One region of the Desulfosporosinus meridiei DSM 13257 genome, then DNA from elsewhere that is predicted to be linked to it. Evidence: a T-box and tRNA genes for the amino acid it is inferred to sense, from the RefSeq annotation. Region 1 holds a T-box; the other regions hold tRNA genes.
What was found. The T-box of region 1 lies ahead of leuS (leucine--tRNA ligase). A T-box ahead of a tRNA ligase gene usually reads a tRNA of that ligase, here a tRNA-Leu.

Region 1 (3,279 bases):
ACCTTCTCACATGCTTTGTAGGGGGTCTCTCACTTTTTTTTTGCATCCCAGGCATTTCCTTGATAAAATAGATTATTAAAGAGAATGTGAGAGATAAAAGGGGAGCGGGAGTACGTGAAATTGCAGGTTGAAGTACTGAGAGATCTAGCGGCCCGTGTTCTTTCGAAGGAACGCTTAAAGCACACCTTAGGGGTAGCAGATTGGGCTGAAAGACTGGCCCAGCATCATGGCTTAGATCCGCTTAAGGCTCGTTGTGCAGGGTTAGTGCATGATTTAGCAAAAGAAGTCTCTTTGAACAATCAGTTAAGGTATGCCCGACGCTGGAACCTTTTGCACTATCCGGAAGATGAGCAGAGCCCGTATGTTTTGCATGGACCCGTGGCTGCTTATTGGCTAGAGCACCATTATGGCCTTGATGATCCGGAAATCCTGGCTGCTGTTGCCAATCATACCTTAGGCAGGCCGGGAATGGGTAAGCTGGAAATGCTTATTTACAGTGCAGATTTGACAGAACCTGAGCGAGATTTCCCAAAAGTGGACTTTTTGCGCCAATCCTTGTATGATGATTTAGAAAAGGGTACGTTGGCCTGTGTTGAGCACACGTTAATATATTTGAGAGAGGGCAAACGCCCCATTCATCCCTTAACCCAACTAACATATGAAGATTTACGAAGGAGGCAAAATATTGGAACTGGATCAAACAATGCTTGATAAGGTAGTCGGTATCGTTGAAGATAAAAAAGGTGGAGATATTACCCTTTTAAACCTTAAGGGAATTTCAATGGTTACCGATTATTGCTTGATTGTGACTGGGAATACGACTACTCAGGTTAAAGCAATCACTGACCATTTGGATGAAAAGTTGCCAGAGATAGGAATCCCGGTTATCCATCTGGAGGGATTGCCTATGGCTAATTGGGTGCTAATGGATTGTGGCGGGGATTTAGTAATTCACGTTATGACTCCGGATCAAAGGGAATTTTATAAGCTTGAGCGTCTCTGGAAGGATGCGGAAGTTTTGTCGGGAACTCCGATGGAGCATTAAGTTAAAATGATACAAAGAATTGCTGGGATAGGGAATAGTACTTTAGGATCCTCTTTAGAGAAGCGGCGGAAGGTGCAAGCCGTTGTTGGTGACTATGGGAACTCGCCCTGGAGCTGTGTTCAGGTTACAATGAACACCGGTGTGAGCCGTTATAATCTTTCGAGGACTATTTAAAATTGGGTGGTACCACGGGAGTAGATCTCTCGTCCCTTGAGGGACGGGAGATTTTTTACCGTTTTCATGAAGACTTGGTTGATTTTTAGAGTCGTTGTTTTAATAGTACATAATTAAGAGAGAATATATGGGAACTTATTTTTCTAAGGGGGAAAGTTTTATGCAAGAGAGGTATTCGTTTCCGGAGATTGAATCGAAGTGGCAGAAAGAATGGGTGGATAGCAAAGCCTATCGAACTGAGGAAAATTCTACAAAACCAAAATACTATGCTTTGGCTATGTTTCCTTATCCTTCGGGAGATTTACACATGGGGCATGTACGCAATTATTCTATCGCAGATGTAATTGCTCGCTATAAAAGAATGACTGGGCATAATGTTCTTCATCCCATCGGCTGGGATGCCTTTGGTTTGCCGGCAGAAAATGCTGCCATTAAGAATCAGACTCCTCCTGCGGACTGGACCTGGAAGAACATAGCCAATATGCGGCGCCAGCTTCAAGAAATGGGGATTTCCTACGATTGGGATCGAGAAGTGGCCACTTGCCATCCGGGCTATTATAAATGGACTCAGTGGTTGTTTTTAGAGTTCTATAAACATGGCTTGGTCTATAAGAAAAAGGCCGATGTTAACTGGTGTCCTTCCTGTGCCACAGTGCTTGCTAATGAACAAGTTGTGGATGGAGGATGTGAGCGGTGTGACAGTCTGGTTACTAAAAAGAGTCTTGAACAGTGGTTTTTCAAAATTACGGATTATGCTGAGGTTTTGCTTCAAGATCTAGATAAGTTGCCTGGTTGGCCTGAAAAGGTTAAAACTATGCAACGCAATTGGATTGGTCGGTCTGAAGGCGTAGAGTTAAAATTTCCTTTAGAAGAGCGACCGGAAAAGATCTCTGTCTATACCACCCGCATTGATACTATATATGGGGTTAGCTATGTGGTCTTAGCCCCTGAACATCCCCTGGTTCTGGAGTTGGTGAAGGGGACGGAGTATGAAGCTGAGACTGTGGCCTTTATTGAGAAAATGAAAGGTCTCAATGAGATTGCCCGAACCTCAACGGATGCGGAAAAGGAAGGGCTATTTACCGGAGCCTATTGCCTAAATCCTCTAAGCGGAAAGAAAGTCCCGATTTGGATTGCCAATTATGTACTTCTCGAATACGGAACCGGTGCAGTCATGGGCGTACCGGCCCATGATGAAAGGGACTTCGAATTTGCCACCAAGTATAAGCTGGAGATTAAAACGGTTATTTCAGCACTGGGAAGTTCGCCGGTCGAGAAGGATCAACCTCCGAAAGCTGTTTATTCAGGGGAAGGGGTTATGGTAAATTCTGATGCTTTCGATGGCCTGGGCAGCGAAGAGGCTTTGGAAAAGATTGCCGATGAAGCTGAGCGTCAGGGTATTGGTCAACGGAAGGTTAATTTCCGGCTGCGGGATTGGCTGATTTCACGGCAACGTTACTGGGGTGCACCGATTCCGATGATTTATTGTGACTCTTGTGGAATTGTACCGGTTCCTGATGAACAGCTGCCCGTCATGCTGCCACCGGACGTGGTCTTTAAATCAGGAGAAAATCCCTTGGCTACCTCTTCTTCCTTTATAGAGACTACTTGCCCTAAGTGTGGCGGTGCTGCTCGGCGTGAAACAGATACGATGGATACCTTCGCCTGTTCCTCCTGGTATTTCCTGCGTTATACTGATCCCCGTAATGATCAGGAAGTCTTCTCGAAAAATGCTGTTAATCAGTGGATGAATGTGGATCAATATGTGGGCGGGGTAGAACATGCGATTCTGCATCTTCTCTATGCACGCTTCTTTACAAAGGGCTTACGGGATTTTGGTTATTTGGAAGCGGATGAACCTTTCCAAAATCTCTTGACTCAAGGCATGGTCTGTATGAATGGCTCTAAAATGTCTAAGTCCAAGGGAAATGTGGTTAGCCCAGGGGCGATCATCGGGAAATATGGGGCAGACACTGCTCGACTATTTATCCTGTTCGCTGCACCGCCTGAAAGAGATCTGGAGTGGAGTGACCAAGGGGTTGAAGGTTGTTATCGATTCC
Region 2 (3,279 bases), 1.2 Mb from region 1:
TATAAAGAAAAGCTTTTAGAGGCACAGGAAAAATCCGGTGTCTTAGAAGGAGTAGTTACCGGGCGTGCTCGGATTGAGGGTATTCCCTTTGTCGTGGCTATTAATGAAGCGGGTTTTATGATGGGCAGCATGGGTTCTGTCGTTGGAGAAAAAATTGCCCGGGCTATTGAACGCGCCATTGAATTGAGATTGCCGGTGGTTATTTTTTCTACGTCAGGTGGTGCTCGGATGCAAGAAGGAATTCTTTCTCTGTATCAGATGGCCAAGACGAGTGCAGCTTTAGGAAAGTTAGCGGAGAACCATTTGTTATATATTTCCGTTCTTACGGATCCTACCTTTGGTGGAGTGACAGCCAGCTATGCTTCATTGGGAGATATAATTATTTCCGAACCTAATGCTTTGATTGGATTTACAGGACCACGTATCATCAAACAAACGATGAGGCAGGAGCTCCCGACCGGGGCGCAGACCGCCGAGTTTAACCAGGAACATGGTTTAATTGATCTTATCGTGGCCCGCACTCAGATGCGTCCGGAGTTAGCACGTTTACTGCGATACCATCAGGAAGGGGCTCAATATGGCTCAACTATTTGAATTTGAAAAACCTATAGCGGAATTAGAACATAGAATTTCTGAGCTCCAGAAGTTTTCTGCGGATAAGGGAATTGACCTTTCCCAGGAAGTGGACACCCTAGAGAAAAGAGTTCTTTTATTAAAGAAGGAAATCTACGGGAACCTGGAGCCTTGGCAAAAAGTGCAAATAGCCAGACATTCCGAGCGGCCGAATTTCTATGACTATGCCCCCTTGCTGTTTGAAGATTTCATAGAGCTTAAAGGGGATCGTCTGTTTGCTGATGATCATTCAATTGCGGGGGGTATTGCACTTTTTCATGGGGTTCCTGTGACAGTGGTTGCTCAAGTGAAGGGTAAGGATACCAAGGAAAATATTAAGCGTAATTTCGGGATGCCACATCCTGAGGGGTATCGCAAAGCGATACGTCTGATGGATCAAGCCGAAAAGTTTGGGCGCCCAATTTTAACCTTTATAGATACACCTGGAGCTGCCTGTGATTTGGGTGCTGAGGAACGTGGGCAGGGAGAAGCTATTGCCCGATGCTTGCTGGCAATGTCTGGGTATCGTGTGCCAGTGATCAGTACGGTTATTGGTGAAGGTGGAAGTGGCGGAGCACTCGCTCTGGGAGTTTGCAATGTGCTTTTAATGCTTGAGAACTCCTTTTATTCTGTTATCGCTCCGGAAAGCTGTGCCTCGATACTCTGGAAAGATACAACGAAGGCCAAGGAAGCTGCTGCTGCTTTGAAATTTACTGCTAAGGATCTGTTAAGATTAGGAGTTGCTGATGAATTAGTTCGGGAGCCTCAAGGGGGAGCCCATAATAACCTTCAACAAACAGCTGACGAATTGTCACAGGTAATTTCCAAGTATCTGGTTAGACTACGTTCAGAAAGTCCGGAAGCAATTCGTGAAACACGCTATCAGAAGTTAAGGAAGATTGGAATGTTTCGCGAATCTGCTGAGATAAATTTAACAAAAAAGCTTGACTAAGTCTCTTGTTTAGTGTTATTATATCTAAGTCGTCACGATTTGTGAGACGAATTCCATAACGGGCGAGTGGCGGAATGGCAGACGCGTCGGTCTCAAAATCCGATATATGTGAGTATGTGGGGGTTCAAGTCCCCCCTCGCCCACCACAGTAAATTCAAGGCCTTCGGGCCTTTTTTGTTTTTAGTTTGGAACCAAGATTGTACGAAAAAATATTGCAGAGATAATAAGCTTAACTCGACATCACGGCTGGAGAGCACCGCTGGTTTTTGCTTAACTTCGGAATCGATTTGAGTAGGGCCTGGGTATTTATAACAAAATAATGGCAAGACCGTAAAGTGCCACGCCTTTACGGTCTTGCCATTATTTTGTCAACAGTGAGGGCTCGAACACATAGCCTATCCGAGTAAGGTTGTTCAAATCTATGGTCAATCATGAACCTTTTTCATTACTGCAATTCCCTAAGTCGTTCACTAAAATAGGTTTTTACGTGCTCAACATATTCTGGTTTTAAGGAATATTTTCTAAAAACACAGCTAAAGTCTCTATCTAAGCCGTAAGTTCCAGATTCAACCCATTCCTCATCAAGATTACACGTCGCATTAATCTGATCGTACAAATAGCTGGAGCCTGAGAATTTTTCTAATAAATTATGTAGTTCGAGATCTATTGTTTGATGTGGAAGAACAAGATTAAAAGGTTTTTTGTAATTTCCATATTTGTAAGTACCTTCTTCTTCCCAGACAAAAGGTTTGTCACAAGATTCTAAGATAGCTTGACATGTTTTAATCATCTTTGCTTTATCGTCAGACTCTATGCACATTTTTAACACCTCGAATAATTTTACGCTTATTATACAACGACAAAGTATCAAAAATGAACTTAATAGTTTATTGCGAAAGTTCTTGCTTAAGATTGGATGAACTAAAAATACATTAGGGATTAGGGATGGATTAATCAATCTGTCAATCCCCGCTTACCTAACAAAATTCCGGATTCCAAGTTGGATTAAGAGTGAGTTTGCTATTCTAGTTAAGTAGATTATACTATTCTGGTAACGAGAATTACCATTATTAACTTAAGTAGAAATGTCGGCAGGATTCAGGAAACTTTCAGCTTTCCCTCAGGTAGGATTCAACCTCTTATTACATAATTAGGCTTAAGCCCATCAAGTCATACTTTCTGTTTTGCGTAAAATTATTAATGATCTTTGCCTGTTGTAAAGGAGCTTACTAGCATGAAGAAATTAAAGGGCATCAAACTACTATTGGTCGATGATGAACCAAACATTTTGCAGTTTCTGGAGATGGGGCTTCAAGAGGAGGGATTTGAGGTTCAAACAGCTCAAGATGGTATGGCAGCTGTAACACTTGCCAAGCAATTCCAGCCTCATATTATTATTCTTGATGTAATGATGCCCGGTATGGATGGCTTTGAAGTATGTCGAATGCTAAAAAAGACAGAAAATGTGGCCATTATCATGTTGACTGCTAAGGATGAAGTGGATGACCGAGTAAAAGGACTGACCCTTGGGGCTGATGACTATATGATGAAACCCTTTAGCTTTGAGGAATTGCTGGCCCGCATTCAGGCTAGAATTCGAAATCAATTCCCTAATCTCCTGGGTGAGGTTGAGTTAGGTGCCTTCCGGATTGACGATAGGCGTAAAGAAATCCTGTACGAGCAAAGAGTTCTCGAACTCTCGACCACGGAGTATG
Region 3 (3,279 bases), 2.0 Mb from region 1:
TTGGGGTTAGAACACTTAGTGAAAGAATTCCGCAAGGACGGAAATTGGTCAGTAAATATTATTAGGCTTATTATCATGGGAGTTCCATCAGGTGTTTTTGCTTTTTATTTGGTTTTAATTTTTACGTTACCAATTCGACTTCCAAGTTTCCTTTCCTATAATAACTTGTTCTTTCAGGTCTCAGGAATAATTTTCGGATATACACTTATTACTAGCTTTTATAAGAAAGAGCAATATTAGGGGAGGAGATCAATGAATTCTATAAATGTTAGTCCGATCCCCTTTGGGCAAGGCTAAAGTGCAATAGATAATAGAATTTAACTGCTCGGTTAACATCGGATGTGCCAGCGAGACTTAATGTCTTGTATTTCTGGAAGATCTCTCTTGAGATAAGCAAATAATCAAAGGCCTGAATGAATTGTTCGGGCTTTTCTGCCGAAACTGGTAACAGCAGGTGAAGTGTACACAGAGGACCATATAGGTCATAAGGAGGACCATAACTCCTGAAGCACATTCAGCCTCGTTAACGTGTGTTCGCAAACGGACAAAGTGCAGGTAACCACCTTGATGAAAGACTTTCTGATTACCCCTTTAAAGAAGCCGCCAATGGTTCTTGAGCGGGTAAGGGATAACATAAGATCCGTAAGGGATAGGCTGGTTAATACAATTATTGAAAACAGGAATGTCGAAAAAACATATCCAGTTATGACAGAAGCTCAACGTTTTTCTATTGCGATCCGCCTTATTACGGCCTAGCTGACTACAAGAGCCAAGGGAGTAAGCCATTTTCTAAGGAAGACTACGTCAGGCTAAAAGAATTCCTCTCAAAAATTCATGGGAAGTTCTTACTAAGTATTAATGACCATCCGGAGATTCGGGAGCTTTATTCAGGTTTTAACATTAGCTAGGCAGAAGTAAGATATTCGGTCTGCAGAACCGACAAAACAAGTAAGGCCAGGGAGTTATTCATAAGTAATTATGAAGTGGGGGGGATGAAAATCTTAGCTGCCCCCATCGAAGCCTTGGCTTGGTTTGAGAACGGCAAACCCCACCCCTTAAGATTAAAGCTCGATGGCAAAGAACTTAAAATTAATAAAGTAGTCACTGTGACAGAAGAAAAACTTGCTGGCAACCGGATGCTCCTTTTCCGTTGCCAGTCTGAGATTAACGATGATCTGCGGGCCCTTTGAGCTTAAATATGAACTGAATACGTGTAAGTGGTACACCTGTGGAAGATGTAAACAGGGGAGAGTCGACAAAGCTCTCCCCTTATATCGAAAGGAGGCGTTACCATGGCCATGCCAGCAATACATACTATGCCAGATCGTCCAATAAGGTTACAAGCTTCCCTATCACTTTGATGGGGGCTCTTTTATTTGCCAAAGATCAAGTATATATTAAGGCCTACTTTGCAAAAGCCAGCTCGAAGCGAGTTGTGGCTTTATCTATAATTGATCGACTTTGTAATTTACTTAACTGCAACATAGAGGACGTTTAGAGCATAAAAAAGACGCCGGGGATTAACCGGCGCTTTGTCACACTTTTATGGACATGGTCATATAGTGTAGTAGATCAGTTGGAAGTTTTTTCTTAGGGACAGAAACCCGGTGTGTAGGGGAGCGCGCCGGGCTTCTGCTTTTTTGAGAGAGGACTTAAATGTTCTCCTTTTTTCCGAGGATTTAGAACAATGGTACTCACTAGAATATATATAATCCTGTCTAATAAGCATTGGGAGTTCTTTGATATTTTTTCGACCACTTATGACATGTTTTCCCCAAGCATATATGCAATAATAAGCTAAGAGAGGAGTGATCCACTTGCTCTGCCATAATAAGACTCTTGGTCAGCAAATAGCCCAAACGAGGAAAAAGCGACAGCTATCTCAAGCTCAGTTAGCCGCTATAACAGGAATGAACCCTAAGTTTTTAAGTAATATTGAAGCAGGCCATAAGGCTAGAATTCGGATTTATACGCTTGCTCGGTTGGCAGCTGGACTTGGGGTTTCGATTGATGAGTTAGCTGGACAACTTTGAATATCTATTTCGTCCCCAATCTGTCCCCAAATCTTTTTGACGAATGATTATATTCAATTTATACCTTAGTGGAATACGAGAGATAAAAGAAAAAACCCTTGAATATCAAGGGTTTCAGCATTTTCATTATGGTGCGGTCAAGAGGACTTGAACCTCCATGCCCTTGCGAGCACTAGAACCTGAATCTAGCGCGTCTGCCAGTTCCGCCATGACCGCGTGACATTGATTATTATATGAGATGATAGGCAGTTTGTCAATTTAATTTTTAAAAAATGAAGTCTACTCGGTATAGGGAAATCGCATTTTAATTCCCCCAAGGATCTATGCTAGAATATACACTTATATGAAAGACTGAAAAACTCCTACATGCTAGGAGTTTTTCATATTGGCACCTTTTCCTTGGCTTTGTGTTACCGGTCATCAGGAGGTTAAATAGATTGGAGGAGAATTAGATGAGTATGGGAGTTTTTTTAGGAGCCTACGTTCTCTGGAACAGTTACGTCTTTATTGCCATGGGGAGAGATAAACGGCGGGCTAAGCTGAACCGCTGGAGGATTTCTGAATCAAGTTTACTCTTAATGGGAGCGGCCCTTGGCGGAGTGGGGCTATATGCCGGAATGAAGTATTTTCATCATAAAACAAAACATGCTAAGTTCAGAATAGGATCACCGCTTCTGATCTTGTTGAATCTCCTGGTCGTGGTATTGTTTTACTATATTGGGTGGTATAGGATTATCTAGCTCATATTTATCATAATGATAATTATGAGGAAGGATATTATCATTTTGAAACGAATAGTTAGGTAAGACTCAAAAAGCAAAGTCCTTAAACATTAAATAAGCCAAAGCTTAAAAGTTAAAGTTTAAGGGTTAATAGTCATATTAACTGACATTCTGAGAAATAATACTTTTAATGGGGGTAGCTTAATGGTTGAACTTATGGCCGTTAAAGATTATGCACAACAGATTGCGGAAGCTATTGCTACTGTCGTGAAAATCGATATCGAGATAGCGGATCATAAATTAATGCGGATTGCCGGGACGGGCAGATACCAGAAGCTTGTTGGTCAATCTATGGATCGGCAAGGGTATATCTACCAGGAAGTCTTGCGGACCGGGCATCAGTTTGTTATTGAAACCCCGGGGATACATCCTTTGTGTGCCCCGTGTAAGGCGCGGGGGAATTGCTCTGAGAAGTACGAAGTTGTCTCTCCCATCAATGTCGATGATAAAGCTGTCGGGGCGAT

Region 2: it encodes a tRNA-Leu, which carries the amino acid that the T-box ahead of leuS (leucine--tRNA ligase) is inferred to sense. The anticodon was not compared.
Region 3: it encodes a tRNA-Leu, which carries the amino acid that the T-box ahead of leuS (leucine--tRNA ligase) is inferred to sense. The anticodon was not compared.

What each region holds. Positions count from the first base shown of each region.
Region 1 covers NC_018515.1:4,197,014-4,200,292, reverse strand. Annotated here, with positions in the region: gene yqeK (bis(5'-nucleosyl)-tetraphosphatase (symmetrical) YqeK) at 115-711, shown strand; gene rsfS (ribosome silencing factor) at 686-1,045, shown strand; T-box leader at 1,061-1,259, shown strand; gene leuS (leucine--tRNA ligase) at 1,380-3,279, shown strand, end outside.
Region 2 covers NC_018515.1:2,979,689-2,982,967, reverse strand. Annotated here, with positions in the region: gene accD (acetyl-CoA carboxylase, carboxyltransferase subunit beta) at 1-594, shown strand, start outside; gene DESMER_RS13770 (acetyl-CoA carboxylase carboxyltransferase subunit alpha) at 578-1,564, shown strand; tRNA gene DESMER_RS13765 (tRNA-Leu) at 1,625-1,710, shown strand; gene DESMER_RS13760 (hypothetical protein) at 2,010-2,384, opposite strand; gene DESMER_RS13755 (response regulator transcription factor) at 2,799-3,279, shown strand, end outside.
Region 3 covers NC_018515.1:1,326,612-1,329,890, forward strand. Annotated here, with positions in the region: gene DESMER_RS06160 (hypothetical protein) at 1-240, shown strand, start outside; gene DESMER_RS24300 (DNA adenine methylase) at 696-908, shown strand; gene DESMER_RS24110 (hypothetical protein) at 993-1,190, shown strand; gene DESMER_RS06175 (helix-turn-helix domain-containing protein) at 1,818-2,033, shown strand; tRNA gene DESMER_RS06180 (tRNA-Leu) at 2,163-2,249, opposite strand; gene DESMER_RS06185 (DUF1294 domain-containing protein) at 2,486-2,773, shown strand; gene DESMER_RS06190 (sigma-54 interaction domain-containing protein) at 2,960-3,279, shown strand, end outside.